Regions from separate parts of the Methylophilus sp. UBA6697 genome, predicted to be linked through region 3. Evidence: predicted binding sites of a transcription regulator. Region 3 holds the regulator's gene; each other region holds the start of a gene.

Evidence for each region. Region 3 encodes sigma-54, which starts transcription at its own class of promoters, with help from an activator protein. Its sites were predicted from a motif close to TGGCACNNTTCCTGCT; they were not measured.
Region 1: the regulator sigma-54 is predicted to act here: its motif matches at 2,681-2,696, upstream of B3355_RS09605 (CmpA/NrtA family ABC transporter substrate-binding protein).
Region 2: the regulator sigma-54 is predicted to act here: its motif matches at 2,442-2,457, upstream of glnL (nitrogen regulation protein NR(II)).
Region 4: the regulator sigma-54 is predicted to act here: its motif matches at 2,406-2,421, upstream of B3355_RS10635 (SfnB family sulfur acquisition oxidoreductase).

What each region holds. Positions count from the first base shown of each region.
Region 1 is NZ_DKJH01000032.1:55,024-59,274, forward strand. Features, by position in the region: gene B3355_RS09595 (ABC transporter ATP-binding protein) at 1-199, opposite strand, end outside; gene ntrB (nitrate ABC transporter permease) at 223-1,143, opposite strand; gene B3355_RS09605 (CmpA/NrtA family ABC transporter substrate-binding protein) at 1,163-2,473, opposite strand; gene B3355_RS09610 (nitrate regulatory protein) at 2,823-4,091, opposite strand; gene B3355_RS09615 (efflux transporter outer membrane subunit) at 4,179-4,251, opposite strand, start outside.
Region 2 is NZ_DKJH01000041.1:26,206-30,456, reverse strand. Features, by position in the region: gene ntrC (nitrogen regulation protein NR(I)) at 1-1,279, opposite strand, end outside; gene glnL (nitrogen regulation protein NR(II)) at 1,299-2,399, opposite strand; gene B3355_RS10735 (DUF4124 domain-containing protein) at 2,509-3,000, opposite strand; gene glnA (type I glutamate--ammonia ligase) at 3,126-4,251, opposite strand, start outside.
Region 3 is NZ_DKJH01000031.1:5,769-10,019, reverse strand. Features, by position in the region: gene B3355_RS09065 (anhydro-N-acetylmuramic acid kinase) at 1-560, opposite strand, end outside; gene tyrS (tyrosine--tRNA ligase) at 681-1,919, shown strand; gene B3355_RS09055 (RNA polymerase factor sigma-54) at 1,966-3,513, opposite strand; gene lptB (LPS export ABC transporter ATP-binding protein) at 3,520-4,251, opposite strand, start outside.
Region 4 is NZ_DKJH01000041.1:1,347-5,597, forward strand. Features, by position in the region: gene B3355_RS10620 (AMP-binding protein) at 1-328, opposite strand, end outside; gene sfnG (dimethylsulfone monooxygenase SfnG) at 353-1,441, opposite strand; gene msuE (FMN reductase) at 1,482-2,057, opposite strand; gene B3355_RS10635 (SfnB family sulfur acquisition oxidoreductase) at 2,504-3,736, shown strand; gene ribB (3,4-dihydroxy-2-butanone-4-phosphate synthase) at 3,812-4,251, opposite strand, start outside.

The DNA of each region.
Region 1 (4,251 bases), on a different contig from region 3:
TGGGTTGCAGCAACCCGGCAATCAGGTTGAGTACCGTAGATTTGCCACAGCCTGAGTGGCCGATGATGGAGATAAACTCACCTTCGCGGATATTCAGGTTGATATCTTTCAGCGCCTGAAAACTGCCTTTTTTGGTGTGAAACGTCATGTTGACGTTTTCAATCAGGACATAACGGTCTTGCATTACATTGGTCGTCATAATAAGAATCCTTTTCCTGCGGGTTATTCGTAGCTGTAGCGTTTTGCCACTAGCACCAGCAATTGTTCGAGTAACAAACCGACAATGCCAACAATAAAAATGGCGATGATGATGTGTTCTACATTGAGGTTGTTCCACTCATCCCATACCCAGAAGCCGATACCCATGCCGCCAGTCAGCATTTCTGCCGCCACAATCACCAGCCAGGCTGCGCCAATTGATAAGCGGACACCGGTCATCATGTAAGGCATGACATAAGGCAGCAGAATTTTGGTCACGACTTTCCATTCGGACAGGTTGAGCACTTTGGCCACATTCATATAGTCTTGCGGTACTTTGCTCACACCGACGGCGGTGTTGATAATCATCGGCCACACGGCGGTAATGAAGATCACCCAGATCGCCGCAGGGTTGGCGGCCTTGAATACCAGCAGGCCAATGGGCAGCCAGGCCAGCGGTGACACCGGTTTGAGCAGGCTGATAATCGGTGCCGCCATTCTGGACATAAAGGCATAGCGGCCAATCACAAAGCCCATCGGGATACCGACAATCGCTGCCAGGCCAAAACCCGTTGCCACACGTTGCAGTGAGCTCAGAATGTTCCAGCCTATGCCCATGTCATTCGGATTGTTGATATAAAACGGGTCGCTGAACAGCTCGACAGCCGATTGCCAGGTTTTGACCGGGCCTGGCAAGCCTTGTGTCAGCGCGGCTACCGTGGCCCAGATGGCTGCGAATACCATCAAGCCAATCACAGGCGGCAACAGCCATTCAAATCCTCGTTTAGCCGTTGCCACCCATGCCCCGCGCTTGGGCGCGGTGGCTTTTGCAGCTGTGGTTGAGAGAGGGGTAACCACAGCAACAACTGGTTGCGCAGGTGCTGTGGTGACAGCTTCCTCGCTTTTTTGCATGATGTTTTCTTTCTTCAAGCTGACGACATTCATGGTGACTCTCCTTTAAAGATTAGGCTTTCACCTTGAAGCTGCTGGCATAGGCTTTCGGGTCCTTGCCATCCCAGACCACGCCATCGATCAGCTTGCTGCTGCGCATGGCATCTGGCACCGCAATGCCCAGTGATTTGGCTGCTTCGGTATAAATGTCGATACGGTTGACCTTTTTCGCGATGCCCAGGTAGTCAGGGTCAGACTTCAACAAGCCCCAGCGTTTGTGCTGTGTCAGGAACCACATGCCATCAGACAGGTAAGGGAAGTTGACCTTGCCGTCATTGAAGAATTTCATGTAGTTCGGGTCTTCCCATTTTTTGCCGATACCATTGTCGTAGTGGCCGAGGAAGCGACCTTCAATCACCTCTTCTGGCGCATTGACGTAGGCTTTGCCTGCAATCAGTTTGGCCACTTCCGGGCGGTTTTTAGTCGCATCGATATAGCGGCAGGCTTCCAGAATCGCTTTGGTCAGTGCCAGTGCGGTATTCGGGTTTTTGGCCGCAAACTCAGTGGTGGTGCCGAGTACTTTTTCCGGGTGATCGGCCCAGATGTCCTGGGTGGTGGCGACGGTAAAACCAATCTTGTCGTAGATGGCGCGTGCGTTCCATGGCTCGCCTACGCAGTAGCCGTCCATATTGCCGATGCGCATGTTGGCGACCATTTGTGGCGGAGGCACCACAATGGTTTTCACGTCTTGCATCGGATTGATGCCATAACTGGCCAGCCAGTAATACAACCACATGGCGTGTGTGCCGGTCGGGAAGGTCTGGGCAAAAGTAAAGTCGCGGTTTTCGTTATCTAGCAGGCGCTTGAGCGTCCCGCCACTGGTCACGCCTTTTTCTTTCAGCTGGTTAGCCAGTGTGATGCCCTGACCGTTGTGGTTCAGCGTCATCAAAATGTTCATGTCTTTTTGCTGGCCGCCGATACCTAGTTGCACACCGTAGATCAGGCCGTATAACACGTGCGCTGCATGCAACTCACCGTTCACCATTTTGTCGCGTACACCCGCCCATGAGGCTTCTTTGGAGGGGACAATTTTGATGCCGTATTTTTTATCGAAGCCCATTTGTGAGGCGACAATAATCGGCGCACAGTCCGTCAGCGGAATAAAGCCTACTTTCACCTCAGTGATTTCAGGGGCATCTGAGCCTGCTGCCCAAGCCTGGCTGCGAATCGCAGAGGGCACCATGTTCATCATGGCAGCCGCGCCAAATGCACCTGCCAGGGTATTCATGAAAAAGTGACGGCGCTGCTGGTCTACTTGCTCGGTGGTGGATACTTCGGTGACCGTTGAAGTGGGTGTCACATTATTTTTGTCAGAACTGCTCATTGCTGCTCCTTAATCATCAATCAATTGGGAAAGTTAAAAAACAAAAAGGCGTCCTGAATGCAGACTGTTTTTTTGTCTACACTCAGGACGCCTTTGTCCTTTTACTGCACAAGTCATTCGACTTGTTTACTGCCCAGCCACGCTACATCCCAGGCTGGTATCACACGAGATTTTCAACCGCCGTTAGCTGAAGCCTCAAGCCAAATTAGCAATTGCCGTGCCAGCTGAAGCGTTATTTCTAAGTGATTGTTCTATATTGGTTTTTATGGATTGTTGCATTTTTATGCAACCTTTTCAGCGCGGTGCTGTCCGCACCATACGTGTGCGGATGCACCAATTTGACGGGCGTTTAGCCCGGTTGTGCGTGATGCGCCAAAATGTTTTCAGCGACATCAATAATCTTGCGGTTTTGCTCCATGGCAATGCTGCGCATGGTTTTATACGCTTCCATTTCATTCAGCCCGCGCGTGCTCATTAACAGGCCTTTGGCACGTTCGATCAGCTTGCGTTCGGCGAGCGCCTTTTTGGTATCAGACAACTCACTTTCCATCTCGGCAATTTGCCGCGACTGCTGTTGCAGCAGCGTAATCATGGAGGCCATCGGATACGCCTGCGACGTATCATGCGTCTGAAAATTCAAGGCATTTTCAACTGGAATCGCCAGGTTGAAAAAGGTGCTGTTGAGCGCAGCGGCCGGTGTTGCCTGAATGGCATCCAAATATTGCCGGGTTTGCTCAAAGTCGCTCTTGGCTTTGCTAGCCAGCCCTGCCAACAACTCATGCATGGTTTGGATGAGCTGACATTGAATCTGCCACATGGCGCTTAAACGCTGGCTGCACAATTCAAACCAGATATCTGCGCTGCTGGGATTGAGCGTCTGCTGGTCTTTGGCTGCGCTCAGTTTGGTGCGGTATTTTTGATGTTGCTGGTGCCAGGCGGTCGCCTGCAGCGCAAGCCATGACTGGCGTACCTCTTCACTGCCAAACTGGCAGAATAAATCAAAATGACGGTCTTGCTGGGCGATGAGTTCAAACAGCTTTTGCTGATGCGGCAGTTGCAGGCTGCCTGAACCAAACATATAGGCACCCACTGCACGCTCCTGCCCGGCAAATTCCTTGCCCTGGATCAGGTTGTAAAGCGTCAGCAAACAGGTGGAAATCTTGCTGTTGACCGAGCTGTCGGTGATCTCAAAGATCAGTGCAATCAGGCTGCCGATCAGGCGGCTAAACGATTCGATGCAGTCTGCAAAGCTGATTTTTTGCAAAGTGATCTGATGCCGCAAAGAAGTCAGTTGGTCCAGGCCTAGCAAGATCCACGAGGTCAGCGTCAATTGCTTGGCATCTGCCAGCGCGTTTCTATGCAAGTGCTGTTGCAGCGCCTCTCTAAAGCTGGCTTCCATGGCCTGGTTTTGCGTAATAATGTCAGCGCGCTCTGGTGCAAAGCGTCGCCCATTGGAGGCAATATAGAGGCAGCTAGCACCACGTTCGGCCTGGATCAGGTGGATCAACTGGCCAATTTTTTCGACAAATGCGATACAGCTATCGAGTCGCTCCAGCTCCTCGATATGTCTGATTTTGGCCAAGGTAATGGTTTGGGCAGGGGATATTTCTGTGTTCATCACTAGGCACCAAGCAAGAAGTGTGCGCGACTTGGTGGTTATCTTTATCTTTAATGTTTAAAACGATGATGTTCATGCATGCACTCACTAATGCCAACCGCCGCCCATGACCTTATACAAGGTCAGCTGGCTAGCGGCGTCACTTAATTGCAACGTGACC
Region 2 (4,251 bases), on a different contig from region 3:
TAAGGATGCGTTCAAACTCCTTGGTTTTTGCATCCAGGATATTGGTTTCGCCTCGATTGAGCGCATCTGTAACTTCTTGCGCTAATGCTTCTTGCCAGGAGCCGCCCGTGTTGTGCTTGCCGGTATCTTCTTTCAGTTCTGGTGGCAGGTCATTCACGTCTACGTTCTGGCCGGGTGCCATGACAGTGAGCCAGTGACAGACGTTTTCCAGTTGGCGGACGTTACCGCTCCAATTCACTGACATCAGGTATTTGATGGCCGCTTGGGATAATTGTTTAGGCTCTACACCCAGCTGTTGAGCGCTGTGGGCGAGAAAATGCTTGGTCAGCAAGGGGATGTCTTCCCTGCGCTCGCGCAAAGGCGGCAGGCGCAGGCGGATGACGTTTAAGCGGTGAAACAAGTCTTCACGGAACAGGCCTTGTTTAACGCGCTCTTCCAGATCCTGGTGCGTGGCCGCAATGACGCGTACATTGACCTTGATTGGCTGGTGGCCGCCGACCCGATAGAACTGGCCATCGGATAGCACGCGCAATAAGCGTGTTTGCAAGTCTGCAGGCATGTCGCCGATTTCATCCAGAAATAAGGTGCCGTTGTCTGCCTGCTCAAAGCGCCCTCTTCTGGCCGCTGCGGCGCCGGTAAACGCGCCGCGTTCGTGGCCAAACAATTCGGATTCCAGCAAATCTTTAGGGATTGCTGCGGTGTTAATCGCGATAAATGGTTTGTCTGCACGTGGGCTATGTCTGTGCAGCGCGCTGGCGACCAACTCTTTACCGCTGCCAGACTCACCATTGATGAGTACCGTTGAATGTGAGCGGCTCAAGCGACCAATGGCGCGGAACACCTCTTGCATGGCTGGTGCCTGACCGATAATTTCTGGCGATGGGCCGGTGTCTTCGACGGCTTCAACCGATTGGCGCATGCTCTCTTCAACCGCACGTTTGATAATTTCAATGGCTTGGTCGACATCAAAAGGCTTGGCCAGATATTCAAAGGCGCCACCCTGAAATGCCGCCACTGCACTTTCCAGGTCGGAGTAAGCAGTCATGATAATGACGGGGATATCCGGAAAGCGCTGTTTTACCTCTGACAGAAAGTCCAGCCCGGAGCCGTTAGGCATGCGAATGTCGCTGACAATCACTTGTGGTTGCTCGCGGTTTAAGGCATTCAGTGCTTCTGCAGGGGACGAGAAGGTTTTGAAATCAAAGTCTGTGCGTGCCAGTGCTTTTTCAAACACCCAGCGGATGGATTTGTCGTCGTCTAAGATCCAGATTGGTTTCATAGCTATTTCTCGTCAATTATTATGCTGATGATTTTAATTGCGTACTTTCAATCGGTAGCAATATATGAAAGGTTGTTTTGCCTGGCTGTGAATCGCAATCTATCATGCCATGGTGCTGCGTAATAAATGTTTGCGCCAACGCTAGCCCCAGGCCTGTGCCGCCTTCGCGACCAGAAACCAGAGGGTAAAAAATACGTTCTTTAATGCCTGCCGGGATGCCAGGGCCGTTATCAATAATTTCAAGATGGATACCAACGCGGTAGCGTTTCCTGGCCAGCGTAATCTGGCGTTCTGCACGCGTGCGGAAGGTAATGCTTGCGCTTTCCGTCTGGCTTTGTTGCATGGCTTGCGCGGCGTTGCGGGCGATGTTCAGCACCGCCTGAATCAACTTTTCGCGGTCGCCTATTAGCTCGGGCAGGCTGGTATCATAATCGCGAATGACGCGGATATGATTGGGGGATTCCGCCAGCAATAAACTGCGTACGCGTTCCAATACTTCATGAATGTTGGTCGGCTCGTATTTGGGTACGCGATGGGGCGCCAGCAGCCTATCCATCAAGCTGTGCAGGCGATCCGCCTCTTTAATAATGACTTGCGTGTATTCTTTCAGGCTGGCTTGTGGCAGCTCGAATTCAAGCAATTGCGCTGCGCCGCGCAAACCACCCAAGGGGTTGCGGATTTCGTGTGCCAGATTGCGCAACAACTCTGAGTTGGCTTGCTGTTGAATCAGCATGCGCTCTTCGCGCGCAATGCGCAATTGCTGGTCCATTTGCACAAACTCCAGGATCAGCATGTCCTCTGGCGTTTGGTTGAACGTGGTTGAAATGGGTGTGACGGTACAAGTGACCGCCGTGGTGTGCCCGCGTTGTGTGGTCAGCGTGAACTCGTGTTCCCGAAAGGGACCTTGAGTTTGTATGGCATTGGTGACTGCCATTTGCAGAATCTCGCAATTCACGAATACATCGTGAATGTGCAGGCCGTGAATTTGGTTGGCGCTAAACGCGAACAGTATCTCTGCACTCGAGTTTGCATAGGTTACTTCCAGCTGGTTATTGAGCAGAATCACTGCTGTTGCAATGTGCTCTAAACCGCTAAACCCGTGGGGAGATTTTTGAACCATATCCTAAGCTTGTTAAAAAGAGTGAATCACGCCCTGTTTTAAAGCAAAAGCCAAGCCAATTCTAACTCAGGTGTCAAAAATGGTTTAAAGAATTCCCAAAATGGTGCGTTTACAGATTAAGTTCTTTGTTGAGTAGCTCGATGTTACGCTCATGGGCCTGAATTTCGGCTTCAATCACATGTAGTTTTTCATCGTATTTTGCGACGTTTCTAAAGGTTTTTCCATTGGCGCCTTTATAGACTTCGGGCGTATTTTGCGCCTCTTCGTAGAGCTGTTTTGCATGTTCAAGTGCTTGTTTTTCTTGCTCTAATTCACTCATGAGCAATTCGCGGCGTTTTTGGTCGCGCTGGTTTTGCGTCTGGTTATCCACTTTGGGGAAATTAGCCGGAGAGGGGGCTTTTGCGCTAGGTTTTTTTTCACGCGCAACGGGTGGTGGCTCCGCCGTTTTTGGGCCGCTAATGACCAATTCTGCTTTGCTGTGACCTTCTGGCTTGATATTGGTGTAAGTGGTCACACCATTGCTGTCCGTATACTTGTAGATATCCGCCAGGCAGCTGCTTGATGCCAGTACAAAAGCGAGAACGTAAAAAAGTCTTTTCATGGCAATAGTTTAGAGTAGATTGTTGAGGTTATCAACGTGTGTTTACTGCAAAAGGTTGACGATGCTGAGTGTGCATAAAAAAACAGGGCAGCCTAAGCTGCCCTGTTTTGGTGCGTCTCTTGCGATTAGCAGGAGTAGTACAAACCAAACTCAACAGGGTGTGGTGTTTGACGCAATTTGGTAACTTCTTCCATTTTTAATGCAATGTAAGAGTCAATCCAGTCATCAGTGAACACACCACCGCGTGTCAGGAACTCGCGGTCTTTGTCCAGGTACTCAAGCGCTTGCTCCAATGAAGAACACACGGTTGGAATCAATGCATCTTCTTCTGGTGGCAGATGGTACAAGTCTTTTGTCGCTGGTTCACCTGGGTGAATTTTGTTCTGAACGCCGTCCAGGCCAGCCATCAGCAAAGCTGAGAAAGCCAGGTATGGGTTGGCAATCGGGTCTGGGAAGCGAGCTTCAACACGACGTGCTTTGTCTGAATGTACGAATGGGATACGGATCGCAGCAGAACGGTTTTTAGCAGAGTAAGCCAGTTTTACCGGTGCTTCGTAATGTGGCACCAGGCGCTTGTATGAGTTAGTGCCTGGGTTAGTGATCGCGTTCAATGCGCGCGCGTGTTTGATGATGCCGCCGATGTAGTACAGGGCGAAATCGCTCAAACCAGCATAGCCGTTACCTGCAAACAGGTTTTTGCCATCTTTCCATACGGATTGATGCACGTGCATACCAGAACCGTTATCGCCAAACATTGGTTTAGGCATAAAGGTTGCAGTTTTACCGTAAGCGTGCGCGGTGTTGGTCACTACGTATTTCAGGATTTGTGTCCAGTCAGCACGTTGTACCAATGTTGCAAATTTAGTACCGATTTCACATTGACCAGCAGTCGCCACTTCGTGGTGATGCACTTCAACAGGCACGCCCAACTCTTCCAGTGTCATCACCATCGCAGAGCGGATGTCGTGCAATGAGTCGACTGGAGGCACTGGGAAGTAGCCGCCTTTAACGCCTGGACGGTGGCCTGTGTTGCCGCCTTCGAATTTTTCACCTGATGACCAGGCTGCTTCTTCGGAGTTGATCTTAACGAAGCTACCACCCATGGTGGCATCCCATTGTACGCTGTCAAAAATGAAGAACTCTGGCTCAGGACCGAAGTAGGCTGTGTCGCCCAGGCCGCTGGATTTCAGGTAGGCTTCAGCGCGTTTCGCCAAGCTACGTGGGTCGCGGTCGTAACCTTTACCATCTGTA
Region 3 (4,251 bases):
GGCAAGTCGCTCAGGTTGGCGATGCCGCCAATATTCAAAATGACGCGATGTGTGTCTGGTGCTGCAAAGATTGCCTGGTGAAAGGCGGGCACTAATGGCGCGCCTTGTCCGCCAGCCGCAATGTCGCGGCTGCGAAAGTCGCCGACCACGGTGATGCCAGTGCGTTCCGCCAGGCGCGCATGGTTACCCAGTTGCAAGGTATAGGCCTGGCCGTTGGCCAGATCAGGACAGTGGCGTATGGTTTGCCCGTGGCAGCCAATCGCCGTCACGGCTTCTGCCGATACATTGGCTGCTTGCAATAAGTCTTGCACTGCCGCTGCGTAGAGGTCGGCCAGCTGATTGGACACTATAGCGGCGGTATGTAATTCGTTGACGGCTGGCGTATGCAGATCCAGCAGGATTTGTCTGATATCCGCCGGATAAGGCAGGAAATACTGGCTTTGTTGCTGCAGATGCTCGCCTTGTTGCGAGACCAGGACGGCGTCCACCCCATCCAGACTGGTACCAGACATCAGGCCGATAAACAGGCGTGTTTGAGTGGGTGGGGCAGAAAAATTCATAAGGCATAAGTGTAACACTGCTCATGCCTGGCTTACAGAAATGCATGGGATTACGTTAAAATAGCTGTTTTACTTTCATGACGAAGCGTGCGCAACGCGCGCCTCAAAAAAAGAACCTTTATGACAGACGTAAACCAAGCTTCAGTGACGACTGAAGCACTGAGTCCAGAGATTGTGAACGCACTGGCGATTATCAAGCGCGGTGCCGATGAACTATTAATCGAGCAAGAACTGATTGAAAAGCTGAAAACCGGCAAACCCTTGCGTGTGAAAGCAGGCTTTGACCCCACCGCACCTGACCTGCATCTCGGGCACACCGTGCTGATTAACAAATTACGCCAGTTGCAGGATCTAGGGCACCAGATTCAATTCCTGATTGGTGACTTTACCGGCATGATTGGTGACCCGACGGGTAAAAGCACCACGCGCCCGCCGTTAACGGTCGAACAGGTGAAGGCGAATGCCGACACCTATTCCGAACAGGTATTCAAGATTCTGGACCCGGCCAAAACCGAGATTGTGTTTAACTCCAAGTGGTTAAGCGACCTCGGTGCCGCGGGCATGATCAAACTGGCAGCCAGCCATACGGTTGCCCGTATGCTGGAGCGAGATGACTTCTCCAAGCGTTTCAAAGGCAACCAGCCAATCGCGATTCATGAATTCTTGTATCCCTTATTGCAGGGCTATGACTCTGTGGCTTTGCAGGCCGATTTGGAACTGGGCGGCACAGACCAGAAATTTAACCTGCTCATGGGCCGTGAATTGCAAAAGCAGGCTGGCCAGTCGCAGCAATGCGTGTTGATGATGCCGTTGCTGGAAGGCCTGGACGGCGTGAATAAAATGTCCAAGTCTTTGGGTAACTACATCGGTATCAGCGAAGCGCCTGAGACGATTTTTGCCAAAATCATGTCGATTTCTGATGAACTGATGTGGCGTTACATCGACTTGCTGTCATTTGCCACCCTGGAAACCATCGCTCAGTGGAAAGTGCAAGTGGCTGCTGGCGACAATCCGCGTAATATCAAGGTCGGTTTTGCACAGGAAATCGTCGCCCGTTTCCACGGCCAGGCGGCGGCTGAAAAAGCCCTGCAAGATTTCCAGACCAGGGCTAAAGGCGGGATTCCTGATGATGTGCCTGAGGTAGCAGTGGCGATTGACGGTGATAGCATCAGTATCAGCCAGTTGCTCAAGCAGGCGGGCCTGGTGGAAAGCACCAGTGAAGCCATGCGTGCCGTGCAACAAGGCGGCGTGAAGCTGGATAGCGTAAAGGTTGATGATAAAAACCTGTCACTGGCAAAAGGAGTGACCGTGGTGGCGCAAGTGGGCAAGCGCAAGTTTGCCAAAATCACCATCCAGTAAACATGCGTTACTCATTCAAAAAGGCCGCATTTGCGGCCTTTTTGGTTTACAGCGATTTGCGTAAATTGGCTGGTGGAATATTCAGCGATTCGCGGTATTTGGCAATGGTGCGGCGCGCAACCACAATGCCTTGCTGCGCCAACGTATCGGTGATTTGATTGTCAGACAATGGTTTTTTCTGGTTTTCTTCAGCGACCATTTGTTTGATGAGCGCGCGAATGGCGGTGGCAGAACATGAGCCGCCCGCATCGGTGGCGACTGAGCTGCCAAAAAAGTATTTAAGTTCAAATACACCGCGTGGCGTGAGCATATACTTATGCGTTGTCACGCGAGAAACCGTGCTTTCATGCAAGTCGAGCTCTTCGGCAATTTCGCGCAATACCAGGGGCCGCATGGCAATTTCCCCATGTTCAAAGAAATTGCGCTGTCTGTCCACAATCGCTTGCGACACACGCAAGATGGTAGAAAAGCGTTGCTGGATATTTTTAATCATCCATTTGGCTTCCTGCATCTGGCTCTGCAGATATTGGCCGGAGCTTTCACGGTTGCGCTTGAGGATATCTGCATACAACTGATTGATACGCAATTTGGGGATCACGCCATCATTGAGCGACGCCATCCAGATGCCTTTGATTTTTTTGACCACGACATCGTGCTGAATAAAGTGGTCATGGCTAAAGGTCGCAAACTCATTGCCTGGCTTGGGGTTTTGCTGGCGGATCAGTTGTTGCGCGCCTTTGAGCGCGGCTTCGTCGCAAGTGAGTACCTTGCGCAATTTGACAAAGTCTTTGTTGGCCAGCAATGCCAGGTGATCTTTGGCAATTGCCATCGCAATACGCAGATAAGGTGTCTCAGGCGGCAGTACTTGCAGTTGTAGCAAGATGCATTCACGCAGGTCACGTGCACCGACGCCGATCGGATCCAGGTTCTGGATCAATTTCAGTGCGGTTTCCAGCTCCAGTAACTCAATTTCCAGCTCTGGCGGCAACAGGTCGACAATCTCCTGTAGATCCTGCTCTAAATAACCATCATCGTTAATGCTGTCGAGCAAAAATTTCACCAGATCCATGTCACGCTTGGATAGATGTGCCAATTGCATCTGGTTGATCAGGTGCTCGCGCAGACTGATGTTGCTGGCGTCCTGGCGAGAGAAGTCACTATCTTCATCATCGAGGTTGTTGCGGCCCGCTTCGTCCCAGTTGCTGGCACTGCCAAACTCTTCGTAGTCATCTTCAAACTCGGGCGGCGTGAATTCTTCATTCAGATTTGGTTGTTCGCCTTCAGTGCCGCTCGTTTCGTCACGTGGTTCATCACGCAGACTCTCTGCAGGGGGCGTGAGGTCGTTTTGGGTAGCGACATCAAATGAACTTGCATCCACCTGCTCTGTGTCTGTCGAGCTGGTGGCCAATGGCGAGTTATCTTCAAATTCTCCTTCTTCGCCATCTGCCATTTCCAGCAACGGATTTTCCTGCAGGATGGTTTCCAGCTCCTGGCTTAACTCCAGCGTGGACAACTGCAACAGGCGGATAGACTGCTGCAGTTGCGGGGTGAGCGCCAGGTTTTGTGAGATGCGTAATTGCAGGTTTTGCTTCATATCAGGTTACAGCCTAAAGTTCTTGCCGAGATAGACTTCACGTACGCCTTCGTTCTGAATGATTTCGTCTGGCGTGCCTGCGGCAAACACAGCGCCTTCATTAACGATATACGCCCGGTCACAAATATCCAGGGTTTCACGCACGTTGTGGTCTGTAATCAAAATGCCGATATTCTGGCTGCTCAGGTAGCGGATAATTTTCTGGATCTCAATCACCGCAATCGGGTCAATCCCGGCAAATGGCTCATCCAGCAGGATGAATTTTGGATCTGTGGCCAGGCAGCGCGCAATCTCTACGCGGCGGCGCTCGCCGCCCGACAGGCTGACGGCCTGGCTGTGACGGATATGCTGGATATGTAATTGATCCAGTAAAGACTCCAGCCGCGCTTCACGCTCTTCTTCCGTGTAAGGGCGGGTTTCCAGGATTGATAAAATATTATCAGTCACCGTCATTTTACGAAAAATGGATGCTTCTTGTGGCAGGTAAGCCAGGCCCATGCGGGCGCGCTCGTGCATGGGCGCGCGGCTGACATCTGCCCCATTCAGCGTAATGCTGCCGTCGTCCAGTGCGACCAGGCCAACAATCATGTAAAAGCTGGTGGTTTTGCCAGCACCATTCGGGCCGAGCAAACCAATCACTTCGCCGCTGCGTAGCTCAAGTGTAGTGTTTTTAACCACGGTGCGTCCCTGATAGGCTTTTTTCAGGTGGCTGACACGTAAGTGGTTATGATCTGGTGA
Region 4 (4,251 bases), on a different contig from region 3:
ACACAAACTTCGGCCGCAGCGTATGCAACAAATCCAGCAACTGTGGTTGTGGATAAGCAGCATCTAGCGGCGCAGAGACACCGCCCAGATAATGCGCAGCTAAAGACAACAACAAGGCTTCTGGCCGCGGCTCACTGAGCAACACCAGCGTATCGCCCTTGCCGAATCCCTTGTGCTGCAAAAAGCGGGCGGCGAGCAATACCGCGCGGTGCACCGACTGCCAGCTACTTTCCTGCCAGATCCCCAGTTGTTTATGGCGAATCGCCACGCCGGCAGGCCGCTGCGCTGCCTGCGATGCTAGCCAGTTCGGTAATGTATCAGCGGCCATATGACGATTTCTTTTCGAGATTGATCAAGCAGCTTTGGCCAGTTTTTTGGCTTCGAGCTCACGCACCAGCGGCAACACTTTCTCGCCGAAGTAAGCCACCTCTTCCTGAAAATGCAAAAAGCCAGACAGGATCAGGTCTACACCCACGGCTTTCAGGGCGACAATGCGTTCTGCAATTTGCTGCGGCGTGCCGATCAGGTTGGTTTTAAAGCCATCGTTGTATTGCACCAGGTCGTCAAAGGTCGACTTCGCCCAGTTACCCTCTTTCTCCGGACTGGAGGCACCGGCATTCTTGACCTCATGGCCAAACGCATTGACCGCGTCAGGGTTGGCCTTGGCGATGATCTCTGCCAGTACTGCTTTGGCTTCTTCTTCGGTATCACGCGCAATCACAAAGGCATTGACGCCGATTTTGACCTGGTGATTGTTGGCCGCGGCTTTGGCACGGATATCATCTACCTGCGCCTTGATGCCTTCGACCGTATTACCATTAGTGAAATACCAGTCAGAGACACTGGCCGCCATATCGCGCGCCGCACGTGAGCTGCCGCCCTGGAAGATTTCAGGATGGGGTTGTTGCAATGGTTTTGGTTTCAGGCTGTAGTTGCTGAAACGGTAAAAGTCGCCACGGTAAGTGAAGTTATCTTGCGTCCAGATACCTTTGAGCGCCTCGATAAACTCTTTGGAGCGGCGATAGCGCTCGTCATGATCCAGCCAATGCTCGCCAATGGCAGTAAATTCGCCACGGAACCAGCCAGAGACGATATTGACCGCCACCCGGCCTTCGGTCAGGATATCAATCGTCGCCAGTTGCTTGGCTGCCAGCACCGGATTCCACGGACCAGGCAAAATAGCCGCAATCACTTTCAATTTGGTGGTCGCTGCCAGCAAGGCATGCGAAAAAGACACCGACTCATGCTGGAACTCGGCGCCATAACCGGCGGTAAAACGGATCTGGCTCAAGGCATATTCAAACCCGGCATTCTCGGCAATTTGTGCCAGCTTGCGGTTGTAGTCGATATCCCAGCTGGTGCGCTGTTCGATATTGCTAACCACCAGGCCACCGCTAACGTTAGGCACCCAGTAGGCAAATTTAATATTTTCTGTACTCATCATCGCTCTCCAAATAATGTTCGGCAAATCATCGCGTGGCTTATACCGCCAGCAAACGGTCTTTATTCACAAGCTCTCTATGCTTGAGCAATGGCAAGGCACGCTCCACCGCCAATGCAATACGGGCAGTGACCGCCTCGCTTTTCACCTGATAGTTTTCAAAATCTGCTTCGGTGGCATAGACACCAATCGGCAAGGTCAGCGCCTGAAAGAAGCTGAACAATGGGCGCAGTTCATGATCAATGATCAAGGCATGGCGCTCGCTGCCACCGGTCGCCGCCAGCAATACCGGCACATCGACCAAGGCCTCATAATCGACCAGGTCAAACAAGTGTTTGAATAAGCCGGTATAAGACGCGCGGTAAACCGGCGTCGCCACAACCAGCAGGTCAGCCGTTTCAATGGCCTGGATATCTTTTTGCACTTTCACTGGCAGCGCTTTGGGATCATAAGAAGCAACCAGGCTGCTGCCTATTTCACTTAACTCGATCACATGCAGATCAATAGGCAATTGCTGCCCCAGTGTTTGGGTGATTGCTTCCACCAGCGCAGCGGTTCTGGAAGGCAACTTATAGCTGCCGGAAACGGCAGTGACTTTTAACGGACGGCTCATCATGACTCCTAATTAAGGTTGCTGCTGCCGCTTTGTGTGTTCAATCGCAGGCAGGCCAGCTCACCAATACTATTAGCAGCATCCATGCCAGATTAAATTAATCATAAATATCAATTACTTATGATGTTTTTTATGATTTTCAACGTGTTGAATTCAGGCTAGTTTTGCTGATGAACTGCTGATATATCAGCAACTTTTCTAAAAATGCAGCAGGCAGGTCGATCTCAAATGACCTTGTGGCAACGTGCGATTGCTGATTAATCAGCAGGCATTCAGCAGAAAACTGTTTCTGTAGAGGCGTGCAAAAACCCACAACCAAACCTTATCGTTTAAATTCAATCACTTAACAATTGGCATATTAAATGCAATGCAGTAAGGCAACGCGCAGCCGCTTTTTAATGGAAACACTGCGCCTTTATTCCCAACCTTTACTTTGACAAGGATTCAATATGACTGCACATGCAAGCAAGATTGCGCATTTGCCCGAGCACCCGCCGCGCCAACCGGCGCACGTGATCACCAGTGACGCCGAAGCGATTGCCGTGGCCAAACAAGTCGCGAGTGAAATCGCCAAAGAAGCCGCTACGCGTGACAAAGAAAGACGCCTGCCGCGCAAGGAACTGGATTTATTCTCCAGCAGCGGCTTGTGGGGCATTACTGTGCCGAAAGAATATGGCGGCGCGTTTGTGTCGAACAAAACCCTGGCCGAAGTCATTGCTACGGTGGCAGAAGCCGATCCCAGCATCGGGCAGATTCCGCAAAACCACTTGTATATGGTGGAAGGCCTGCGCCTGGACGGCACGGACTTCCAGAAAAAGTTTTTTTATGAGCTGGTGCTGCAAGGCGTACGCTTTGGCAATGCGTTTTCTGAAATCGGCACCCGCAGTGTCAATGATGTCAAAACCAAACTGACACCTACCAACAGCGGCTACTTCTTAAACGGCAAAAAATTCTATTCTTCTGGCGCTTTGCTGGCTGACTGGGTACCGGTAGTGGCCAAGGATGAGCACGACAATACCGTGGTGGCTTTTGTACCGGCCGGGGCAGAAGGCCTGACCATCATTGATGACTGGTCCAGTTTTGGTCAACGCACGACGGCCAGCGGTACCACCCTGCTGGAAAATATCTTTGTGCCCAGCGAGTATGTGTTGCCACACCATTTGGCGTTCGACCGCCCGACGGCCATGGGTCCGGTAGCACAAATTATCCAGGCCGCGGTAGATACCGGCATTGCGCGCGCCGCGTTCAAGGATACGCTGCATTTTGTCCGCAACCATACCCGCCCGTGGATTGATACTGACCTGGAGCATGGTTACGAAGATCCACATACCATTAAAGACATTGGCGATTTGCAGATTCGTTTACACGCGACTGAAGCTTTGTTGGCGCGCGCCGGGGAATACATAGACGAAGCGCAACGCAACCCGAACGAAGACACCGTGGCAGAAGCCTCCATTGCCGTGGCCGAAGCCAAGGTATTGAGTACCGAAACCGCGCTGCTGGCAGGTAGCAAACTGTTTGAACTGGCCGGTACACGTTCTACGCTGGGTGAGTACAACCTGGACCGCCACTGGCGCAATGCCCGTACCCATACCCTGCATGACCCGGTACGCTGGAAGTATCATGCCGTGGGCAATTACAGCCTGAATAACGTGAAACCGCCGCGTCATCCGTGGATTTAAGCATAGACTTAAACTAGCTGCAGTAAAAACAAAGCCCTCACATGGAGGGCTTTGTTGTGTTGATCAATCGTTGATTTAACCGCTATACACCATGGCTGCATCGAGCAATGTGCTTTGTTGCCGAACAGGGCGCACAGGCTGGCGTGGATAGGTCACCTGCAACTGTCGCTCGCGGTAAGCAATCATATCGGCAATCGTAATCACCTTTAAACCGTGCTGTTTGGCAAAGCGCAGCAAGTCTGGCCGCCTGGCCATGCTGCCATCATCATTGACGATTTCGCATAGCACGCCCACCGGTTGCAAGCCTGCCAGTGCCGCTAGGTCATGCGCCGCCTCGGTATGGCCTGGCCGCTCCAGCACACCGCCACGGCGCGCACGTAACGGGAAAATATGGCCAGGGCGGTGAAAATCACTGGCCACACTGGCTGGGTCGGCCAGCTTGCGTAGCGTGAGCGCACGATCCGCCGCCGAAATGCCGCTGGTGGTGCCGTACTTGTAATCCACACTTACTGTAA